2 regions of the Streptomyces sp. NPDC057287 genome follow, and region 1 is predicted to be linked to the other one. Evidence: riboswitches for the same ligand, from Rfam matches in the RefSeq annotation. Region 1 holds a riboswitch; the other holds the start of a gene.

Region 1 (11,109 bases):
TACGTGTGGGTCAACGGCTTCTGCCTGGGCCGCTACTGGGAGTCGCGGGGCCCGCAGCGGACGCTGTACGTGCCGTGGCCGCTGCTGCGTGCCGGGCGCAACGAGATCGTCGTGCTCGAGCTGGACGGCTGCGGGCGTCCGGTCGTGGAACTGCGCGAGGCCCCGGACCTCGGCTGAACCAGTGAGCGACGGCTGACCGGCGGCAGGGCCCCGGGCAGGACACCTCCGGGTGCCCTGCCCGGGGCCTTGCCATGTCCGGGTGCCTGGGCGCCGCCGTTCCGTCCTCCTCCCGCCTTCGACGCCCCTCATTGCGCACGGACGAACAGCCAGGTGATCGATACCGCTTCTTGATGTTCGTTTGTTCATTTCCTATTGACTCTGATCGCTCATGGTCGAAAGATGTCCGTCAACTCGCCGTCCTCTGTAGGCCTCTCGTAGGAGTACCGCCATGCAGCGCACCACTCGTTCGACCTCCACGGCCCTCGCGGCCGCCGCCGCGTCCCTGGCCCTCCTGGTCACCGCATGTGGAGGGGAGGGGGCCACCTCCGAGAAGGCCGGGTCCGAAGGCAAGCCCGTGGAGATCTCCTACTGGTCCTGGATGCCCGGCACCGCCGACATGACCGCCGCGTTCAACAAGACGCATCCCGGCATCAAGGTCACCCACGCCGAGATACCCGCGGGACTGAACGGCGGGTACGACAAGATCGCCAAGGCGGTCAAGGCGGGGAACGCCCCCGACGTCGTCAACCTGGAGTACCAGGCTCTGCCCGACCTCGTGACCCAGGGGCTCCTGCGCGACTCCAGCGCGGAGCTCGGGAAGTCCGTCGAGGAGTACGCGCCCGAATCCGTACGGTCCCTGGTCACCCTCGGGGGGAAGACCTGGGCGGCCCCCTACGACGTCGGCCCGCAGACCTTCTACTACCGCACCGACCTGTTCAAGAAGTACGGCATCGAGGTCCCCACCACCTGGGCCGAGTTCCGGACGGCGGCCGAGAAGGTCAGGAGCGCCTCCAAGGGCAAGGCGAGGCTGCTCGACTTCTGGGGTGACGACACCGCGACCTGGGCCGGTCTCGCCCAGCAGGCGGGCGCCCACTGGTACGGCACGTCCGGCGACGCGTGGAAGGTGGACATCGCCGACTCCGCGACGAAGAAGGTCGCCGACTACTGGAAGGACCTGGTCAAGGACGATCTGGTCCTGAACCACAAGGCGTGGAGCCCGGAGGCGACGAAGGCCGTCACCGACTCCGAGGCGATCGCCCTGATCGGGGCCTCGTGGAGCGCCGGGTCCCTCAAGACCACCTACCCCGGGCAGAAGGGCACGTGGGCCGAGGCCCCGCTCCCCCACTGGGGAACGCCCGCCACCGGGTCGGTGGGCGGCTCCGCGTTCGCCGTGACCAAGGACAGCGACAAGGCCGACGCCGCCGCCGAGTTCATCACCTGGGCCACCACCGGCAAGGAAGCGGTCGAGGCACGCCTCGCCGCCGGGACGTCCAGCGGCCTGCCCGCGGACGAGGACCTGCGCACCGCCGCCAGGTCCACCTTCGACTCCTCGTTCTTCGCCGGTCAGAACGTCTACGACGTCGCCGGTTCCCAGGTGCCCCTCATCACCGAGGGCTGGACCTGGAGCCCCGTGCACAACTCCACGACGATGACCATGCAGGCGGAGTTCGGCAAGGTCCAGAGGACCGGGGAGTTCTGGAAGGCCTTTCAGGCCGGCCAGGCGGCGGCCGAGAAGGCGATCACCGACCGCGGCCTGAAGCTCGCCGAGTAGGCGCGATCCGGACCGCCGGGGCGGGTCCCGCACCCGCCCCGGCATACCACCCACCCAAGGAGCAACCGCCGATGACTTCCCGGCTCGGCCGCGGGCAGCGCAGCACTCCGGCCCTCTTCGTCGCCCCCTTCTTCATCCTGTTCGTCGCCACGCTGATCGTTCCCGTCGGGTACTCCCTGTGGATGAGCCTGTTCCGTGAACAGGCCACCAGTGGGCTCGGTTTCGGGGGCACGGAGACGCTGTTCGTAGGCGCCGACAACTACCTGCGCGCCCTCGGGGACCCCTCTTTCCACCGCGGGTTCCTGCACATCGCCCTCTACTGCCTGATCTACATCCCCGTGATGGTCGGCGGCGCCCTGGCCCTGGCCCTGCTCGTGGACTCGGCGATGGCCAGGGCGAAGAAGTTCTTCCAGCTGGCGTACTTCCTCCCCCACGCCGTGCCCGGTCTGATCGCCGCGATCATCTGGGGGTTCCTCTACACACCGGGGCTCAGCCCGGTGATCGACCTCCTGCGCACGCTCGGCGTGGAGTGGGACTTCCTCGGCCCGGACGGAGTGGTCTTCTCGATGGCCAACGCCGCCGCCTGGCAGTGGATCGGCTACAACATGGTGATCTTCTACGCGGCGCTGCAGGCGGTCCCGAAGGAGACCCTGGAGGCCGCCGTCGTCGACGGGGCGGGCCAGCTGCGCACCGCTCTGTCCGTGAAGCTGCCGATGATCCGTTCCTCCGTCGTCCTGACCATGCTCTTCACCGCGGTCGGCGCCATCCAGCTCTTCAACGAGCCGGAGGTCCTGCGCAGCCGGTCGTCCGCCGTCTCCCAGGACTGGAGTCCGGTGATGTACATCTACCGGGCCGCCTTCACCGAGCACGACTACGGCCTGGCCGCCGCCGCGTCGCTGCTGCTGGCACTGCTCGGAGCCGGCCTCTCCTTCGTGATCACCAAGCTGGGCAACCGCTGGAAGGAGGCATGACCGTGGCCACCGCGACGCACCCGCGCACCCTGCCGCCCACCTCGTCCCCCGAACGCCCCGACCCCACCCGGACATCCCGGACCACCATGCCGTCCTGGTCGTCGAAGGCCGTCGTCACCACCCTGCTCGGCATCGTCGCCGTCTACACGCTGATGCCGTTGAGCTGGCTGCTGGTCAACGCGACGAAGAGCAACGGAGACCTGTTCGCGAGCCCCGGCTTCGAGCTCGCCGACTTCAACCTCCTGACGAACCTCGCCGACCTGTTCACCTACCAGGACGGCGTCTTCGGGCGCTGGCTCGCCAACAGCATGCTGTATTCGGTGGTGGGCGCGCTCGCCTCCACCCTCATCTCGCTGCTCGCCGGCTACGCCTTCCACACGTACGACTGGTGGGGCAAGGAGAAGCTCTACGGGCTGGTGCTCCTCGGCATCCTCGTCCCGCACACGGTCATCTCCCTGCCCATGTACCTGATGGCGTCCGAAGTCGGGCTCGTCAACTCGTACTGGTCGGTGCTGATCCCCGGCCTCGTGAATCCCTTCGGCGTGTACCTTGCACGCGTCTTCGCGGAGAGCCACGTCCCCGGCGAGACGCTGGAGGCGGCCCGGATCGACGGCGCGAGCGAACTGCGCGCCTTCCGCTCCGTCGCCCTGCCGATGCTCTCACCCGCCTTCGTCACGGTCTTCCTCTTCTCGTTCACCGGCAGCTGGAACAACTTCTTCCTGCCTCTGGTGATGCTGAACGACTCGGCGCTCTACCCCGTCGGCCTCGGCCTGTTCAACTGGAACGCCACGCTCCCCCAGGAGCCGCAGCTCTACTCGTTCGTCATCACCGGTTCGCTGGTGTCCGTCGTCCCGCTCGCCGTCGCCTTCGTATCGCTGCAGCGCTTCTGGCGCTCGGGCCTCACCGCAGGAGCCGTCAAATGACGTCCTCGTCCCGCACCGCCCCCCACCGGCCCCGCACGGTTCTCGCCATGGAACCGTCGGTCCGGGACGCGCTCTTCGACCAGGAGTCCCTCGCCCGGCTGGTCGCGGTCGCCGACACCGATCCCTCGCTCGTGGTCGACGACTTCGGCGACCCGGCCGTGGCCGGTGCGCTCGGCGAGGCCGAGGTGCTGCTCACCGGCTGGGGGTGCCCGCCGCTCACCGCCGAGGTGCTGGAGCTGCTCCCGCGCCTGCGCACCGTCGTCCACGCCGCCGGTTCGGTGAAGCATCACATCACCGATGCCTGCTGGGAGCGGAATCTGACCGTCGCGTCCGCCGCGGGGGCGAACGCGCTGCCGGTCGCCGAGTACACCGTGGCGGCGGTCCTCTTCGCCGGCAAACGGGTTCTGGCCGCACGGCGTGAGTACGGCCGGCGGCGCGCCCGGACGAATGCCATCGACGTCATCGGCGGCGGCGGCAACTACCGCCGCACGGTCGGGGTCGTCGGGGCGTCCCGCATCGGGCGGCGGGTGATCGAGCTGCTTCGCCCCTTCGACCTGCGGGTGCTGCTGTACGACCCGTACGTGGACGAGGCCGGGGCGACTGCGCTGGGCGCGCGATCGGTGTCGCTCGACGAACTGGCCCGCTCCAGCGATGTAGTGACCATCCACGCGCCGGAGCTGCCCAAAACCCGGCATCTCTTCGACCGGAGACGGCTCGCGCTGCTCCCGGACGGCGCCACGCTCATCAACACGGCCCGGGGCTCTCTGGTGGACACGGCAGCGCTGACGGACGAGCTGGTGTCGGGCCGGCTCGACGCGGTGCTCGACGTGACCGAACCGGAGGTCCTGCCCGCGGAGTCACCGCTCTACGACCTTCCGAACGTCCTGCTCACCCCGCACATCGCGGGTTCGCTCGGCAACGAGCTCGCCCGCATGACGCACGCCGCGCTGGACGAGCTGGAGAGGTACGGGAACAGCCTGCCCTACGCCGATCCCGTCCGGGGGGAGACGCTGACGCACACGGCGTGAGCCGGCGGGGCGCGTGGGCCGGACCGCCGCACGGTCGGGCTCTCCCGTGTGCCCGGCCGGTCGGCCGGGGCCACTGCCGGAGAGTCGCCCCGGTCGCTACCATCGCCCCTCATGACCGCTGTGATCGTCACCGTCGGGCTGGCGTTCGTCGGCTACCTCGTCACCTACCTCAACAGCCTGCGCCTGTCGCAGCGTCAGGAGCGCCTCGCCCGGGTGAATCGCCAGTTGAGCGACTTCTACGGCCCGTTGTTCTCCCTCACCGAGGCCAGCGGCCGGACCTTCGCCGCGTTCGCGGAGCGCCATGCACGCCCAGACGGGAGGTCGCCCTTCGATCACGGGACGCCGCCCTCGGAGGAGGAACTCGAGGAGTGGCGTCTGTGGATGACCACAGTCTTCCTGCCGAACATCCGGGCGATGCGCGACCTCGTCATCCACCACGCGGACCTGCTGAGGGACCCGCAGATGCCGCCCCTTCTCCTGGACCTGTGCGCGCATGTCTCGGGCTACGAGGTAACGGCCGCGCGCTGGGACCGGGGGACGTACGACCAGCACCTCTCGGTGGTTTGGTTCCCCGGCCAGGAGCTCGCCGACTACGCGCGCCGGGAGTTCTCCGTGCTGAAGAAGGAGCAGGCCCGGCTGCTGGGGCGACGGCACGTCGGCTGACGGCGTCCACCGTCAAGTGGAAGGTGAGTTTGTCCACACCGCCGGAGCCGTGTCCCCGCCGGCGGAACCCGGCGGCCGGCGCCGGTGCGGGGCTTCCGGCGGGCGCGGGCCGGGCCAGGGGCGGGCAGGGGCCGCTCCGTCCCGCCGCGCCCGCCGTACGGCTGCCCCGTACAGGCAGGTCACGGCCGTGGGGATCCCGCGGCTGCGGGCGGGGTGGGCCTGCTTGTCATCGCCCCCCACCTGGCACTACTGTCGCCACGCCTTGGTGAACGGGAAATCCGGTGTGATGCCGGTGCGGCCCTCGCCACTGTGATCGGGAAGTCCGGCTCCAGCCCTCGCGGGCAGCCACTGGGTCCTTGTGACCCGGGAAGGCGGAGTTCGGGCGGTGTCACCCGTCAGCCAGGAGACCGGCCAGGGCACTTCAACCATCCACGAGGTGCTGGAGAGGGTCTGCTGAGCCATGCACATTGCCGAGGGATTTCTGCCTCCGGCGCACGCGATCGCCTGGGGTGTCGCGTCCGCGCCGTTCGTCGTCCACGGAGTCCGGTCACTCACACGTGAGGTCAGGGAGAACCCGGAGAGCACGCTGCTCCTGGGGGCCTCCGGGGCCTTCACGTTCGTCCTGTCCGCCCTGAAAATACCCTCCGTCACCGGAAGTTGCTCCCATCCCACGGGTACGGGGCTGGGGGCGATCCTGTTCCGCCCGCCGATCATGGCGGTGCTGGGCACCATCACCCTGCTGTTCCAGGCGCTGCTGCTCGCGCACGGCGGTCTGACCACGCTCGGCGCCAACGTCTTCTCCATGGCGATCGTCGGGCCCTGGGCCGGGTACGCGGTCTTCAAGCTGCTGCGCCGTTACACCGTGCCGCTGATGGTGGCGGTGTTCTTCGCGGCGTTCGTCGCCGACCTGTCCACCTACTGCGTCACCAGCGTCCAGCTGGCGCTCGCCTTCCCCGACCCGGGCACCGGGTTCCTGGGGGCGCTCGGAAAGTTCGGCTCCATCTTCGCGGTCACCCAGATCCCGCTCGCGGTGAGCGAGGGGCTCCTGACCGTGCTGGTGATGCGGCTCCTCGTCCAGTCCAGCAAGGGTGATCTGACCAGGCTCGGCATGTTCCTCGCCGGCAAGCAGCAGGCCCGCGCCGAGGCCGACGAGAAGACAGGAGCGGTGGCCTGATGAACAGGAACACCAAGATCAACGCCCTTCTCCTCCTCGTCGTGGCCGCACTGGCCGTACTGCCGCTGGCCCTCGGGCTCGGCGACGACGAGAAGGAGCCGTTCGCGGGCGCCGACGCGCAGGCGGAGACGGCCATCACCGAGATCGATCCCGACTACGAGCCCTGGTTCTCCCCGCTGTACGAACCCCCGTCCGGCGAGATCGAGTCGGCGCTGTTCGCCCTCCAGGCCGCGCTGGGCGCGGGGGTCCTCGCGTACTACTTCGGCCTGCGGCGCGGGCGTCGTCAGGGCGAACTGCGCGCGACGGCGCCGCAGGACGGCGCGGGCGCCCCCGAACGCTCCGAGGAGTCCGCGGCCCGGAGGACCTGAGTCCACATGCTGCCGATCGACGCGGCGGCGCACAGCAGTCGCTGGCGCCGCCGCCATCCCGTGGACAAGGCCGTGCTCGGGCTGGGACTGACGGTGCTGGCGATCTCGCTTCCGCCGTGGCCCGGCGCCGCCCTGGTCCTCGTCACAGCCGTATCCGTACTCCTGGGCCCGGCCGGCGTGCCCGCCCGCCAGCTGTGGCGGGCCTACCGGGTGCCTCTGGGTTTCTGTGTCACCGGCGCGGCCACACTCCTCGTACAGGTCGGCGGGCCGGACGGGCTCGTCGCCCTGGCCGGTGGAGGGCCGGTCCGTGCAGGGGAGCTGCTCCTGCGCACCTCGGCCGCGTCACTCGGTGTCCTGCTGTTCGCCTTCACCACGCCGATGTCCGACCTGCTGCCGCGCCTGGTCAAGGCGGGGGTCCCCGCCCCGGTGGTGGACGTCGCCCTGGTGACCTACCGCATGAGTTTCCTGCTCCTCGACTCGATGCGCAGGATCCGGGAGGCCCAGGCGGCCCGGCTCGGCCACACCACCCGGGCGGCGGCCTGGCGGTCCCTGGCGGGGCTCGGGGCCACCGCGTTCGTCAGGGCCTTCGACCGCGCGGCGCGGCTCCAGTCGGGGCTGGCCGGTCGCGGCTACGACGGCACCCTGCGTGTCCTGGTGCCCGAGGCCCGCGTCTCCGCCCGTTTCACGGCCGCGAGCGCGGTGTTGCTCGTGGCCCTCGTCGTCCTGACCCTCGTCCTGGAAAGGCTGCTGTCATGAGCGATTCCGTGCTGCTCGCCCTGCGGGGCGCGTCCTTCGCCTACGAGGACGGCCCCACCGTGCTCAGCGGCCTCGACTTCGAGGCGCGCGAAGGGCGCGCGCTCGCCCTGCTCGGCAGGAACGGCAGTGGAAAGACCACACTGATGCGGCTGCTCAGCGGTGGACTGCGCCCCGCGGCAGGCCAGTTGACCGTGGAGGGCCGCCCCGTCACGTACGACCGCAAAGGACTGACCCGGCTGCGCACGACGGTCCAGCTGGTGGTGCAGGACCCCGACGACCAGTTGTTCGCCGCGTCCGTGTCCCAGGACGTGTCGTTCGGGCCGCTCAACCTCGGCCTGCCCGACGCGGAGGTGCGGGTCCGGGTGGACGAGGCGCTGGCCGCCCTGGACATCACCGCCCTGGCCGACCGGCCCACCCACCTCCTCTCCTACGGGCAGCGCAAAAGGACCGCCATCGCGGGCGCGGTGGCGATGCGGCCCCGTGTGCTGATCCTCGACGAGCCGACCGCCGGGCTCGATCCGGACGGTCAGGAGCGGCTGCTCGCCACCCTCGGCGCCCTCCGCGGCAGTGGCACCACCGTCGTGATGGCCACCCACGATGTCGACCTGGCTCTGCGGTGGGCCGACGACGTCGCGCTCCTCACCCCGGCCGGTGTCCGCGCCGGGCCCGCCCCCACGACGCTGGCCCGGACAGATCTCCTGCGGGAGGCGGGGCTTCGACTGCCCTGGGGCATCGTGACCGCTGAACTGCTTCGTGCACAGGGCCTGCTGGACGCGACCGCGGTGGGCCCCCGCACCCCGGAGCAGCTCGCGGCGGACTTCGTCCCGCCGGCCGCCGCCGACCGGGCCCCGTCGGGGGGCTGACGGCGGGGCCCGAGGCCCCGCCGTGCGCAGCTACCGCCTGGCCGGGGCCCCGTGCGGGGCCGGCAGGAACCCTGTTCCATGGAAGTACGTCAGGTAGCGGGTCAGCACCTCGTCGGTGAGCGGTGGCAGATGCAGCCCCAGGGCAGCCGTGGCCCCGGCCGTCCGGCTGGAGTCGAAGCGGCGGCGGTCCTGCGTGTCGTGCCGGGTCCGCCCCTCGTCGTCGCCGAGGAACAGTTGCGCCGCGTTGTCGTGCTGTCCCGCGACGAGGGCCTGCCACTGCTCGGCAGGGACCGTGCGCAGGTCGTGCCCGAGACGGGCCGCCACCTCGAAGACGCGGTCCAGCCCGGGCGCGTCCGGGTTGGTGAGGTGGTAGGTCTCCGCTCCGTCCCGGCCTGTCAGGGCGAGCGCGACGACCGAGGCGCTGACGTGGTCCACGGGCACCCAGTCCGTCGTCCCGTACGGCAGGTCGGGCACCGCTCCCGCCTGGAGGCACCCCTTGATGAGCTGCCAGAGCAGGTCCCGGTCCTGGCAGGCACCGGTGACGGTGTCGCCGCTGATGCGGCCGGGGCGGTGGACGGTCACCGGCAGCCCGCGTTCGCGGGCCAGACCGACCAGGCCCTCGGCGACCCACTTGCTCTGTGCGTACCCGTCCGGCAGACCGGACGCCGGGCCCGTCGGGCTCGACTCCGTGACGGTGAGGTTCCCGGAGCCGCCCACGGGGGCGTAGACGCTGGTGGTCGAGACGTAGTGCATCCCGGGTGAGGCGGAGTCGGCGAGCAGGCGCAGCAGTTCCTCGGTGCCGGCCACGTTGGGGGCGCGCAGATCGTCGTACCCGGCGGCGAAGTTGACGTGGGCGCCGTTGTGCAGGACGGGGCCGAGGCGGCGGACCAGGGCGGACCGGTCCTCCGGCGAGAGGCCCAGGCCCGGGGCGGCGAGGTCGCCGGGGACGGGGTGGACCAGCTCGGCGTACCGGGGGCGCCACAGGCCGTAGTGCTCCAGGTTGGCCCGCAGCCGGTGTGCCGCGCGCCGTTCGTCCCCGGCCCGTACGAGGCAGTCGACCGGGCCGTCGGTGGTCTCGATGAGGTCGCGCAGGAGGAAGGCGCCGAGGAAGCCCGAGGCGCCGGTCAGGAACGGCCGGGTGCCCGGGCGGAGGACTCGGCGGGAGGTGAGGGGCTCCGGAGCGGCACCGGGGCGGCCGGTACCCGTGATGTCCGCTGGCAGCCTCACCTCGGCCGCGAGGTCGGGTCCTTCGGTCTGCTCCTGGTCGTCCTCCCCGGCGGTGTGCCCCAGGAGGCGGTCGACTCCTTCGACGGTCGGCGCCGAGAACAGGGCCCGGAGGCTGAGGCGTCGGCCGCAGCGTTCGTCGATGCGCCGGGCCAGGGTCACCGCGAGCAGCGAGTGCCCGCCGAGGGCGAAGAAGTCGTCCGTGACTCCTACCTCGGGCACGCCGAGCGTCCGGGCGAACACCTCGCACAGGGCCCGCTGGCGGGCGGTGCGGGGCGCCCGGCCCCCCGGCCGTGCGCCCCGGTCGGGCGCGGGCAGGGCCCGCCGGTCCGTCTTGCCGTTGGGGGTGAGGGGCAGGGCGTCGAGACGTACGCAGGCCGCGGGGACCATGTGGCCGGGCAGGACCGTGGCGAGGTGGGAGAGCAGTTCGGTCTCGCCGGGGCCTGCCGAGCCGTCCGCGGGCACCGTGTACGCGACCAGGCGGCGGTCCCCGGGCCGGTCCTCCCGGACGACGGCGCAGGCCGCAGCGACACCGGGCAGGTCGGTCAGCGCGGTCTCGATCTCACCGAGTTCGATGCGGAAGCCACGGAGTTTGACCTGGTCGTCGACGCGGGAGACGTAGACGAGCTCCCCGTCGGCCGTCCACCGCACCAGGTCACCCGTGCGGTACATGCGTCCCCCCGTACGGTCGAAGGGGTCGGCCACGAAGCGGGACGCGGTCAGGGCGGCACGGCCGTGGTAGCCGCGGGCCACCCCCTCGCCCGACACGTACAGCTCGCCGACGACACCGGGCGGCACGGGGGCCATCCGGTCGTCCAGGACATGGACCCGGGTGCCGTTGACGGGGACTCCGATCGGCACGCTGCGGTCGGGGGCGAGCAGCCCGTCCTCGTGCTGGAAGCCGCTCATGGTGGCGCAGACGGTGGTCTCCGTGGGGCCGTAGGCGTTGACCAGGAACCGGTCCCGCGCCCAGTCGTGGACCAGGGCGGGCGAGCACGCCTCCCCGGCGAGGACCACGGTCGTCCCGGCGGGCAGGGAGGCGGGCGGCATCACCGCGAGGACGGCGGGCGGCAGCGTGAGGTGGGTGATGCCCCGTTCCTGGATCAGGGTCGCGAGGGCGGGCCCCGGCAGGAGGGCGTCCCGTTCGTCGATCACCAGGCAGGCCCCGGAGAGCAGCCCCATGCACAGTTCCCAGAAGGCCGCGTCGAAGCTGACGGAGGCCATGTGCAGCACCCGGCTGCCGGGGGCGACGCGCAGCCGCTCGATCTGGGTCCTGGCCATCGCACCGGCGCCCTGGTGGGTGACCACGACTCCCTTGGGCCGGCCGGTGGAGCCCGACGTGTAGATGACGTACGCCGGGTTCGCGGG
Region 2 (11,109 bases), on a different contig from region 1:
ATGCGGTGGGCCAGCTCCTCGGCGGGATTCGCTCCGAGGACCTGTTCGGCGACGGCCGCCGCCTCCTGCACCGCCCCGGCCTCCAGGTGCGCCGAGGCGAGTCCGAGCAGGAGTTCCTCCCGGAGTGCCGCCAGCTGCCCCCGGCGTGCCTCGGCCCATGGCGCGTAGCGGTCCTCGGGCAGCAGCTCGCCGGTGAACCGCCCCAGGGCTCCGGCGAGTTCCCGTGCACCACCCGAGGCCAGGGAGGACCGCCCCGCCGCTTCCGCCTCGTCAGCGTCGATCCACACGGTCGCCGGGTCGAGCAGCAGCATCGATCCCTCGGAGGCCAGGTACGAGGACGTGGCACGGGGGGCGAGCTCGGGTTCCAGCGCCCGGCGCGCGGCGTGCAGTGCCACCCGCAGACTGCCGGCCGCGGCCTGAGGATCGGCGTCCGGCCAGCAGACGTCCATGGCCTGCTCGCGGTGGAGCCGGTGGCCGGGCGACACGGCGAGCAGCTTCACCAGGTCCTGGGCGCTCGGCCGCGGCCATCGCCCGGCGGGAGCGGGGCCGTCGTCACGGGTGGCCCGGAATCCCCCGAAAAGATGCAGGCGCAGCAGCGGCGGGGCGGGTTCGGGCCGGTGGGGCGGCTGCTGCGCGTTCATCAGGGCGTCACTGTAACCGAGCACTCCCGGGCTCCCCCGGGCGAGTGGCCGGGGGAGCGGACGCGTTCGGCAGCCCTGGCTTTCAGGAGGGCTCGAGCGCCGTTCGTGCCGGTCAGGTCTCCAGTCGTCATGGCGGTCGGCAGCACGTTGCTCCTGCTGCCCGGGTCGTACGTGGCCACCTCGTGGCGGACCTGTCGGCGCGGCCCGGATCGTCGGCGCCCAGGGCGTGGATCCGGCCTCCGCGGGGCCCTCGGTTGTGAGCCGACCCATAGGGCGCAGATCACATACGGGGCGCGGTAGTAGGCGCCGGGGAGCGGGCCCGCCGTCCTTGAGCGCCCCGGCCGGTCCGCCGGCGCTCTTCTACGGGGGCGCGTAGTAACAGCGACCGTTGCCAGCGCTCCGGTGTGCCGCTAACCATGGTGGAAGCCCGGGGAAGCCGACACCGCGAACCGGCCGAGCGCAGCTTGTTTCCGTATCTGCGGATCCTGCCGCGTACGTCCGTTCCGTCGTCGCCCCTGTGGCTGTCCTGTCGTCATCGCAAGGAGTCTTTCCATTCGTACGTCCGCTCAGCCCATGACCTCCACCGCCCGTGTCGCCCGCGTCCGCAGGCTCTCGGTTTCCGGACTCTGCGCCGCCGGAGCCGCAGCAGCGGCCCTGACCCTCGCTCCGTCCCCCGCGCACGCCGCCGAGCCGGCGTCGCACAGCGTGGCAGCGGCCGGGGTCTCGGCAGCGGGAGTGTCCGCTCAGGCCGACGCAGTCGCGAAGAAGGCCGGCAAGGTGTCCGACGCCGACAAGCTGGACCACTGGATCCGCAAGTCCCTCAAGATCATGAAGGCCGAGGGGATCCCGGGTACCTACGAGGGCCTGCACCGAAACATCATGCGTGAGTCGGGCGGCGACCCGGACGCGGCCAACGGCTGGGACGTCAACGCGCAGAACGGGACGCCGTCCAAGGGCCTCCTCCAGGTGATCCAGCCGACGTTCGAGGCCTTCCACGTCGACGGCACCTCCAAGGACCTGACCGACCCGATCGCCAACATCACCGCGGCGGCCAACTACGCCGCCGACAAGTACGGCTCCATCGACAACGTCGACTCCGCCTACTGACCAGCCCGACCACACGGCACGGCCACGCCCTCCAGGGGCGTGGCCGTGCCTCGTCGCGTCCCGCACTCCGAGCACCCGTTAAGCTGCATGCGTCCCGCAGGGGAAGTCCGGTCGAAGTCCGGCGCTGACCCGCAACGGTAGGCGGAGCCCTCTTGGGGTTCCGTAAGCCCGATCACCTGCGGTGGTGAAAGCTCCTGGAATCGCCGTGGACTGCGAGAGGCGCTGCATCGGGCGCCCGCGTCCGGGGCTGCTCCTGTTGACGTGGGTGCACGGCCCGATGCGAAAGCGACCGGCCCGTGGCCACATCCCTGGATCGCATACCTGACGCCTCGTCACGCACGGCCCGCAGGGCTGCCGGCCCGCTGCCGCCCGGCCGCGTGCCCCTGCCGATCCTCCTCGTCGTCCTGTGTGCCGCGCTTCCCGTCTCGCTCGTCTGCGGAGCGGGGCTGGGAGCTTCCGGGCTCACCTGGGGCGAGGTCCTCCGCTGTCTCTGGGCAGGTCTCACCGGCGGGCCCATCGCACCGGACCAGGTGTCGGCGTACACCATCGTCTGGGAGCTGCGCCTTCCCCGGGCCGTTCTGGCGGCGGTCGTCGGGGCGGGACTGTCGGCCATCGGCGTCGCAGTCCAGGCAATGGTGCGCAACGCGCTCGCCGACCCGTTCGTGCTGGGGATCTCCTCGGGTGCCGCCGTCGGGGCCAACGCCGTCCTCATCTTCGGGGCGTTCGCGTCTCTGGGCATGTGGGCGCTCTCCACAGCGGCGTTCCTCTCCGCTCTCCTCGCCATGACACTCGTGTACACGATCGCCCGCACCCCTCGTGGGCTGACCCCGGTGCGGCTCGTCCTCACGGGCACCGCGATGTACTACGGCTTCTCGGCCGTCACCACGTTCATGGTGTTCGCGGCCGAACGCGGAGAGGCGGCCCGCTCCGCGATGATGTGGCTGCTCGGCAGCCTGAGCGGTGCCAACTGGGCCTCGGTGCCGATCGCCGCCGGAGCCGTGTTCGGCGGCATCGCCCACCTGGTCTGGTCGGGGCGCCGTCTGAACGCGCTCGCGATGGGCGACGAGACCGCCGCCGCCCTGGGGGTGGACGCGGGGCGGCTGCGCAAGGAGCTCTTCCTCGTATCCGCAGCCGTCACGGGTGCGGTCGTCGCGGTGAGCGGAGCGATCGGATTCGTCGGCCTGATGGTCCCGCACGCCGTACGGATGCTGGTCGGCGCCGATCACCGCCGGCTGCTGGCCGTCGCCCCACTCGCGGGTGCCGTCCTGCTGATCTGGGTGGACATCCTGTCGCGCGTGGTCCTCGCCCCGGCCGAGCTGCCGGTGGGTGTGCTGACAGCGGTCATCGGCGTGCCGTGCTTCGTCCTGCTCATGCGTCGCCGCACCTACTCCTTCGGAGGCATGTGATGAGGATCGACATCGACGCGCTGACGGTCGAGATCGCGGGCGCCCGCCTGGTGGACGAGGTCACACTGGGTGCGGCCGACGGGCAGCTCGTCGGTCTGGTCGGGCCCAACGGCAGCGGGAAGTCCACGCTGCTGCGCTGTGTCTACCGGGCCCTGCGCCCCACGGCCGGTGCGATACGGCTCGGCGGCGAGGAACTGCACTCCATGAGCGCCCGCGAAGGGGCCCGACGGCTGGCAGCCCTCCCGCAGGAAGCGGTGGCGGAGTTCGACTTCACCGTCGCGGAGATCGTGGCCATGGGGCGGCTGCCGCACCAGGGCGCGGTCGCGCGCGCCGACGCCGAGGACCGCCGCCTCTGCGAGGAGGCGCTCCAGGGGGTCGGCGCGGGTCACCTCGCCGGCCGGGGCTTCCTCACCCTCTCCGGGGGCGAGAGGCAGCGGGTCCTGATCGCCCGCGCGCTGGCCCAGCAGCCCCGGATCCTGGTTCTGGACGAGCCCACCAACCACCTGGACATCGCCCATCAGCTGGAGGTCCTCGCGCTCGTGCGCCGCAGCGGGCTGACCGTGCTCACCGCCCTCCACGATCTCAACCTCGCCGCCCTCCACTGCGATCTCCTCCATGTCATCGACGGCGGCCGGATCGTCGCCTCGGGCGCTCCGCACGACGTACTGACCACCGGACTGCTGGCGGACGTCTTCGGCGTGCGTGCCCACCGCGTGGCGCACCCGGAGACCGGCGCGCTCCAGCTGATCTTCGATCTCCCCCCTGCCCGCCCCACCTCCTGAGGAGCCCCACCACCATGCCGACGTACATACGGCCCGCCGTGTTCGCCCTCGCCACCGCCCTGGCCCTCACCGGATGCGGTGCGGAGGTGAGCGGGCCGGCCGACGCGAAGAACACCGCGCGGAGGGCGGACAGCCACTACCCCGTGACGGTCGAGAACTGTGGTGAGAAGAAGACGTACGACAAGGCTCCGCAGCGCGTGGTCACGAACGACGTGGGCATCACCGAGATCATGTTCGCCCTCGGGCTCGAGGACCACATGGCCGGCTATGTGATGCCCGACGACAAGGGCGACCTCTCCGCCGTGCCCTGGAAGGACGCCTATCAGAAGACCGAGTGGCTCTCGAAGGACAGGATCAACAAGGAGCTGGTCCTCGACGCGGGGGCCGATCTCGTCTTCGCGGGCTGGAACTACGGATTCAGCGAGGGGGAGGGTTTCACCCCCGCCGAGCTGAGCCGCGTGGGGGTCGACTCCTACCTCCTCAGCGAGTCGTGCCGCAACGGTCAGGGGAAGGCCCGTGGAGTGATGTCGCCCCTCGACGCGCTCTACACGGACCTCGCCAACCTGGGCAAGGTGTTCGACGTCGAGGACCGGGCCGAGGCACTCACGGAGTCGTTCCGGAAGCAGATCGCCGAAGCGCAGGCGAAGGCACCCAAGGGCAAGGACCGCCCGCGCGTCTTCCTCTACGACGACGGGAAGGACAAGCCGCTCACCTCGGGTGCGTACGCCGGGCCGCACGACATCATCACCAAGGCCGGCGGCGACCACATCATGAAGGACCTCGAGGACAGCTGGACGACGGTCGGATGGGAGACGGTGGTCGACCGTGACCCGGAGGTGATCGTGATCAACAACTACGGAGACACCACCGCCGATCAGAAGCGGAAGTTCCTGATGTCCTACAAGCCGCTCGCGAACGTCTCCGCGATCCGCAACAACCGGATCGTCGTCCTCGACTACGTGGACCTCGTGGAGAGCCCCCGCAACCCCGCGGCCGTCAGCTCGCTCGCCGGGGAACTGAGGAACCTCGGCTCCTGAACCGGCCCGCGCGGTGCCGGACCTCCGCCACCGGTCCACGCGGGTACGGGGAGAGAGGTCCGTCACCGCCCCCTCAGTCGGTGAGGCCCAGCGCGCCCGCCGCCTGGATCGCCAGCCAGACCTCGGCGAGGGCACCCGTCGACGTCAGATCGCGCCGGGCGAGCGTGCCGAAGCGACGGAGCCGGTAGGCCAGGGTGTTCGGGTGGATGTGGAGCGCCGCCGCGGCCGTCTCGGTCCGGCGGTCGCGCTCCATCCAGGTGCGGGCGGAGACCAGCAGGTGCGAGTCGTGGGCCTCGTCGTACCGCAGGACCTCGCCGAGCACGTGCTCGACGAGCGCGCTCAGCACAGCGGGGTCGTCGGGCAGCCACCGTCCCGTCGCGTCCGCGCCGTACCGGACGACCGGGCGGCCCGACTCCACGGCCTTCGAGACCGCCCAGAGCGCCTCGCGCTCCGCGACCTTCAGCGCGACACCCGGCAGGAAGGGGCGGCTCATCCCGGCTGCCACGGCCGGCAGCCCGCCGACGGCCTCCGCCAGCTCCGGCGCACCCAGGACGTAGCGGTCCTCGCCCCAGGTCAGCAGCAGGTGGGGGTGATCCTCCAGGCAGCGCAGCAGCGCCTCGTCCGTGGCGTGGCGGACCACCAGGAGCACGGCCTCACCCTCGATCGAGTGCCGGGCCAGCCGACGGCGGGCCGCCTCCGGATCGAGCACCTCCTGAAGCAGCTCGGCCAGCGTCTCCGCGCCCTCGCGCCGCAGCACCTCGCGCTCGTTGCGTACCATCGCCAGCCGCAGGGCCGCCACGGTGGCGATGTGCTGGACTACGGCGAGCCCCGCGGGCTGGGCGCCCTGACGCTCGTACGCGACGAGGAAGCCGGCCGGGCCGCCCGGCGCCGGCACCGGGAGCACGAATCCGCCGGGCACCGTGGGCGGGGCGTCGACGGAAGCGGGCAGGACAGCGGGGTCCGGTGTGGGGACGCCCGGCAGGAGGGGCCGGCCCTGCGGTGTGCAGAGGTAGACGTCGTAGCCCGACAGTCCTTCGAGCCTGCGCAGCAGCGCCGGGGTGTCGAGGTCCTCGGCGACCAGCCAGCGCAAGGAGCCGAAGACCTGGAGCTGCGCCCCCAGCCGGTGCCGGGCGTCCTCCTGGACCGAGGCGGCGACCTCCTGCGAGACAGCGATGAAGGGGACGGCGAGCGGGACTTCGAGCACGGGGAAGCCCCGTTCCTCGGCCGCCTCGAAGAACGCGTCGTGCAGCGGCGGCATGTGCAGCTGCGCCGAGAGCGCGAGGCCCGATACGCCCGCGTCGTCCAGCCGCTCCAGATAGGCGCGCTGACCGGCCGCGGTGCGGGGCACCGCCAGGCCGGCCGTCATGATCACCTCGGCACCCAGCAGCCAGGGCGTCGGATCGGCGAGCTCACTGGCGTGCGCCCACGACACGGATCGGCCCAAGCCGCTGCTGCCGGCCTTCACCGAGAGCTGGAGTGCCGGGAAGGAGAGCAGATCCTCGACCGTGAGTTTGTTGCTGGCCACAGAAAGGAGCGTACATCTTTGTGCTGGACACAATTGTCGCTGATCATCCAGGGCCACAGACTGCTGGGACGCCCCTACGCATGAACGGAAGGTGGAGCGTCCGTGACGACCTCGATCACCGAAATCGAGACCTACGGTGTCGAGCGGATCCCGGACGCGGACCGCACGGCCCGCCCGATCGATCTGTTCCGCCTCGCCTTCGGCGGCGCCAACACCTTCGCGACCTGTGTGCTCGGCGCGTTCCCGATCCTCTTCGGCCTCTCCTTCTGGCAGGGACTCGCGGCGACCCTCCTCGGGCTCGTCGCGGGCGCCCTGCTGCTGGCCCCGATGGCGCTCTTCGGCCCGGCCAACGGCACGAACAACGCCGTATCCTCCTCCGCGCACCTCGGCGTGCACGGCCGGGTCGTCGGCTCGTTCCTCTCGCTGCTCACCGCCGTCGCGTTCTTCTCGATCTCGGTGTGGTCCTCGGGCGACGCGCTCGTCGGCGGCGCGCACCGGCTCGTCGACGTCCCCGAGTCCGACCTCAGCTACGGCATCGCCTACGCGGTCTTCGCCGGCCTCGTGCTCGTAGTCTGCGTCTACGGCTTCCGTTTCATGCTGCTGGTCAACAAGATCGCGGTGCTCGCCGCCTCCGCCCTCTTCGTGCTCGGGGCCTTCGCCTTCGCGGGCGACTTCGACCCCGGTTACGCGGGAGCCTTCGCCTCGACCGCCGACCCGCTGTTCTGGCCGTCCTTCATCGGCGCCGCGCTGATCGTGCTCTCCAACCCGGTCTCCTTCGGCGCCTTCCTCGGCGACTGGTCCCGCTACATCCCGGCCGGGGCCCCGCGCCGCCGGGTCATGGGGGCCGCGTTCCTCGCCCAGATCGCCACCCTGCTGCCGTTCCTCTTCGGGCTGGCCACGGCATCGATCATCGCGTCGAAGGCCGCGAAGTACGTCGATCCGGCAGCCCCCAACTACGTGGGCGGACTGCTGGCGATCTCGCCCGGCTGGTACTTCCTGCCGCTCTGCCTCATCGCCCTGATCGGCGGCCTCTCCACCGGCACGACAGCCCTGTACGGTACGGGCCTCGACTTCTCCAGCGTCTTCACGCGCTTCAGCCGTGTCCAGGCCACCTTCTTCATCGGCGTCCTGTCCATCGCGTTCATCTTCGTCGGCCGCTTCGCGCTCAACCTCGCTCAGTCCATCTCCACCTTCGCGACGCTGATCATCACCTGCACCGCGCCGTGGATGATCGTGATGGCCCTGGGCTACGTCACCCGGCGCGGCTGGTACGACGCGGAGGCGCTTCAGGTCTTCAACCGCCGCCAGCGCGGCGGCCGTTACTGGTTCACGCACGGATGGAACTGGCGCGGCATGTCCACGTGGCTCGTCTCGGCCGTCGTGGCGCTCCTCTTCACCAACCTGCCGGGCCAGTTCGTGGGCCCGCTCGGCGACCTCGCAGACGGCGCCGACATCTCCCTGCCGGTGGGCCTCGCCCTTGCGGCCGTCCTCTACATCACCCTCCTCACCGTGTTCCCCGAGCCTCGCGCCGTGTACGGCCCGGACGGGCCCCGCTTCGTCCGGGCGTCCGACGCCTCTGTGCCTCCGATCACCGGCGGCAGTGGCGAGAGCGCGACCGAGCCCGCCGTGGCCCACTGACATCCGCCGACACCCCTATCCGACCACCGGGTGGTCCGGCACCGGCCGCCGGACGCCCGTGACCAGGAGCAGATCATGAGCACCACCACCGTCCAGGAGGTCCGGGCCGCCGCGGACGCCCTCGTCGCGGCCTTCGCCGAAAGCCGCCTCGACGACTACTTCGGCGCCTTCGCCCCGGACGCGACCTTCGTCTTCCACACCACTCCCCGGCGGCTCGGCTCCACCGCGGAGTACCGCGCCCTCTGGCAGGAATGGGTGGACCGGGACGGCTTCCGCGTCCTCGCCTGCACCTCGTCCAACCCCCTGGTCCAGCCCTTCGGCGACACAGCCGTCTTCAGCCACGACGTGGAGACGCGGGTCGCCACGAACGCGGGCGAGGAGACGGTCGAGGAGCAGGAGACCATCGTCTTCGCCCGCGCCGACGACGGCGGCTGGACCGCCGTCCACGAACACCTTTCCGCCCGCACCACCGCCTGACCGGGAGTCGTTTCCATGAGCACCACATTCCGCAACTACATCGACGGTGCCTTCGCCGACGCCGCGGACGGCCGCACGCTCGACGTGGTGGACCCCACCACCGGTGAGGTCTACGCGACCTCCCCGCTCTCGGGCGAGGCCGACGTCGACGCGGCGATGGCGGCAGCCGCCGCCGCCTTCCCGGTGTGGCGCGACACCACACCGTCCGTACGCCAGCGCGCGCTGCTGAAGATCGCCGACGCGATGGAGGCACGGGCCGAGGAGCTCGTCGCCGCGGAGAGCCGCGACACCGGCAAGCCGCTCCACCTCACCCGCAGCGAGGAACTCGACCCGGCCATCGACCAGGTGCGCTTCTTCGCGGGCGCGGCGCGGATGCTCGAAGGCCGCTCGGCCGGCGAGTACATGGACGGGCTGACCTCCATCATCCGCCGCGAACCGGTCGGTGTGTGCGCGCAGGTCGCGCCCTGGAACTACCCCCTGCTGATGGCGGTGTGGAAGTTCGCGCCGGCGCTGGCGGCCGGCAACGCGGTCGTCCTCAAGCCCTCGGACACCACCCCGGCCTCCACGGTGCTCATGGCAGACATCATCGGCGGGGTCCTCGCCGAGCTGGACCTCCCGCGCGGAATCCTCAACGTGGTCTGCGGCGACCGTGACACCGGCCGTCTGATGGTGGAGCACCCGACGCCGGCGATGGCCTCCATCACCGGTTCCGTCCGCGCCGGCATCCAGGTCGCCCAGAGCGCGTCCAAGGACGTCAAGCGGGTCCACCTGGAGCTCGGCGGCAAGGCCCCCGCAGTGGTCTTCGAGGACGCCGACCTGGCGAAGGCGGTCGAGGACCTGGTCGTCGGCGGCTTCTTCAACGCCGGCCAGGACTGCACTGCGGCCACCCGGGTCCTCGTCCACGAGTCGGTCCACGACGAGTTCGTCGCCGCGCTCGCCAAGGCTGCGGCCGACACGAAGACCGGCCTGCCGGACGACGAGGACGTGCTGTACGGCCCGCTCAACAACGCCGGGCAGCTCGCCCAGGTCAGCGGCTTCATCGAGCGGCTGCCCGCGCACGCGGAGGTGGAGGCGGGCGGCCACCGGGTCGGCGACAAGGGCTACTTCTTCGCCCCGACCGTCGTCTCCGGTCTCCGGCAGGACGACGAGATCGTCCAGAACGAGGTGTTCGGCCCGGTCATGACCGTCCAGTCCTTCACGGACGAGGCCCAGGCCGTGGAGTTCGCCAACGGCGTCGACTACGCCCTGGCCTCCTCGGTGTGGACCAAGGACCACGCCAGGGCGATGCGCATGTCGAAGAAGCTCGACTTCGGCTGTGTGTGGATCAACACCCACATGGCACTCGTCGCCGAGATGCCGCACGGCGGGTTCAAGAAGTCCGGCTACGGCAAGGACCTCTCCGCGTACGGCTTCGAGGACTACACGCGCATCAAGCACGTCATGACGTCGCTCTGATCCACAGGGCCGCTGTGGTCCGGTCCGGTACGGGGCCGGACCACAGGCACGGGCGCGGCGCGGGGCGAACACTATGAACGCAATGGCCGCGGGGCTGGCCCGGCCCCGGCGGGGCTCCCTAGCATCCCGGCCTGCGGCGCAACTTCGCGCCCGGCACGTACAGGAGCCGCGCCTTGAACAAGCTCGACCCACCCTCGGATGCTTCCCGACCGCCTCGGTCCCGTCGCCGACTGCCGTCCGTGCTGGTGTCCGGGCTCGCGGCGGTGGCACTCCTCGGCACGCTCGGCAACACCACCGCCGTCGCGCGGACCGGCCACCCTGCCGTCACCACCTGTCCGCCGCGCCTGGCGGACACGGCGACGTGCTACTCCGGTCAGGACGCCGCCGGGGCGTACTACACGATCGCGGTGCCCACCCGGTGGAACGGTTCCCTCGTCGTCCACGCGCACGGCGGTCCCGATCTCGGCGACTCCTCCGATCCCGCCCGCAGCGGTGACGACCTCGAACGCTGGGCGGTGATGGTCGACGAGGGCTACGCGTGGGTCGGCTCCTCGTACCGGCGCGGTGGCTACGGGACCCGCATGGCTGCCGCCGACACCGAGAACGCACGCCGCCTTTTCGTCTCGGAGTTCGGCAGGCCCGCACGGACCTATGTGCACGGCCAGTCCTGGGGCGGCGACGTCGCGGCGAAGGTCGCGGAGACGTACGGCACCCGGCCCGGCGCGTACGACGGGGCGCTGCTGACCAGCGGAGTTCTCGGCGGCGGCTCGCGTGGATACGACTACCGCGTGGACCTGCGGGTGGTCTACCAGTACTACTGCCGGAACCACCCCCGGCCGTCCGAGCCCCGGTACCCGCTGTGGCAGGGGCTGCGGGCGGGCTCCACCATGACGAACGAGGGTCTGCGCGCCCGTCTCGAGGAGTGCACCGGGTACTCCTCCGACCCCGCGGACCGCACCGCGTCGCAGCAGCGCAACCTGGACGACATCCTCGCCGTCACGCGCGTTCCGGAGCGCTCGCTCGAGTCGCACCTGCGGTTCG

The links. A riboswitch is a leader RNA that binds a small molecule or an ion and turns the genes downstream of it on or off. The one in region 1 is predicted to bind cobalamin.
Region 2: linked by a shared signal. The riboswitch ahead of ACFUNE_RS22840 (FecCD family ABC transporter permease) and the one ahead of ACFUNE_RS24505 (energy-coupling factor ABC transporter permease) in region 1 are both predicted to bind cobalamin.

Annotation. Positions count from the first base shown of each region.
Region 1 is NZ_JBHUYV010000013.1:66,414-77,522, forward strand. It holds gene ACFUNE_RS24475 (beta-galactosidase family protein) at 1-177, shown strand, start outside; gene ACFUNE_RS24480 (ABC transporter substrate-binding protein) at 449-1,771, shown strand; gene ACFUNE_RS24485 (carbohydrate ABC transporter permease) at 1,843-2,742, shown strand; gene ACFUNE_RS24490 (carbohydrate ABC transporter permease) at 2,739-3,665, shown strand; gene ACFUNE_RS24495 (hydroxyacid dehydrogenase) at 3,662-4,693, shown strand; gene ACFUNE_RS24500 (hypothetical protein) at 4,805-5,356, shown strand; cobalamin riboswitch at 5,581-5,787, shown strand; gene ACFUNE_RS24505 (energy-coupling factor ABC transporter permease) at 5,817-6,530, shown strand; gene ACFUNE_RS24510 (energy-coupling factor ABC transporter substrate-binding protein) at 6,530-6,898, shown strand; gene cbiQ (cobalt ECF transporter T component CbiQ) at 6,905-7,654, shown strand; gene ACFUNE_RS24520 (energy-coupling factor ABC transporter ATP-binding protein) at 7,651-8,517, shown strand; gene ACFUNE_RS24525 (amino acid adenylation domain-containing protein) at 8,548-11,109, opposite strand, start outside.
Region 2 is NZ_JBHUYV010000011.1:263,485-274,593, forward strand. It holds gene ACFUNE_RS22830 (ATP-binding protein) at 1-665, opposite strand, end outside; gene ACFUNE_RS22835 (transglycosylase SLT domain-containing protein) at 1,215-1,748, shown strand; cobalamin riboswitch at 1,815-1,947, shown strand; gene ACFUNE_RS22840 (FecCD family ABC transporter permease) at 2,045-3,154, shown strand; gene ACFUNE_RS22845 (ABC transporter ATP-binding protein) at 3,154-3,936, shown strand; gene ACFUNE_RS22850 (ABC transporter substrate-binding protein) at 3,951-4,973, shown strand; gene ACFUNE_RS22855 (PucR family transcriptional regulator) at 5,047-6,498, opposite strand; gene ACFUNE_RS22860 (purine-cytosine permease family protein) at 6,601-8,136, shown strand; gene ACFUNE_RS22865 (YybH family protein) at 8,212-8,613, shown strand; gene ACFUNE_RS22870 (gamma-aminobutyraldehyde dehydrogenase) at 8,629-10,068, shown strand; gene ACFUNE_RS22875 (hypothetical protein) at 10,308-11,109, shown strand, end outside.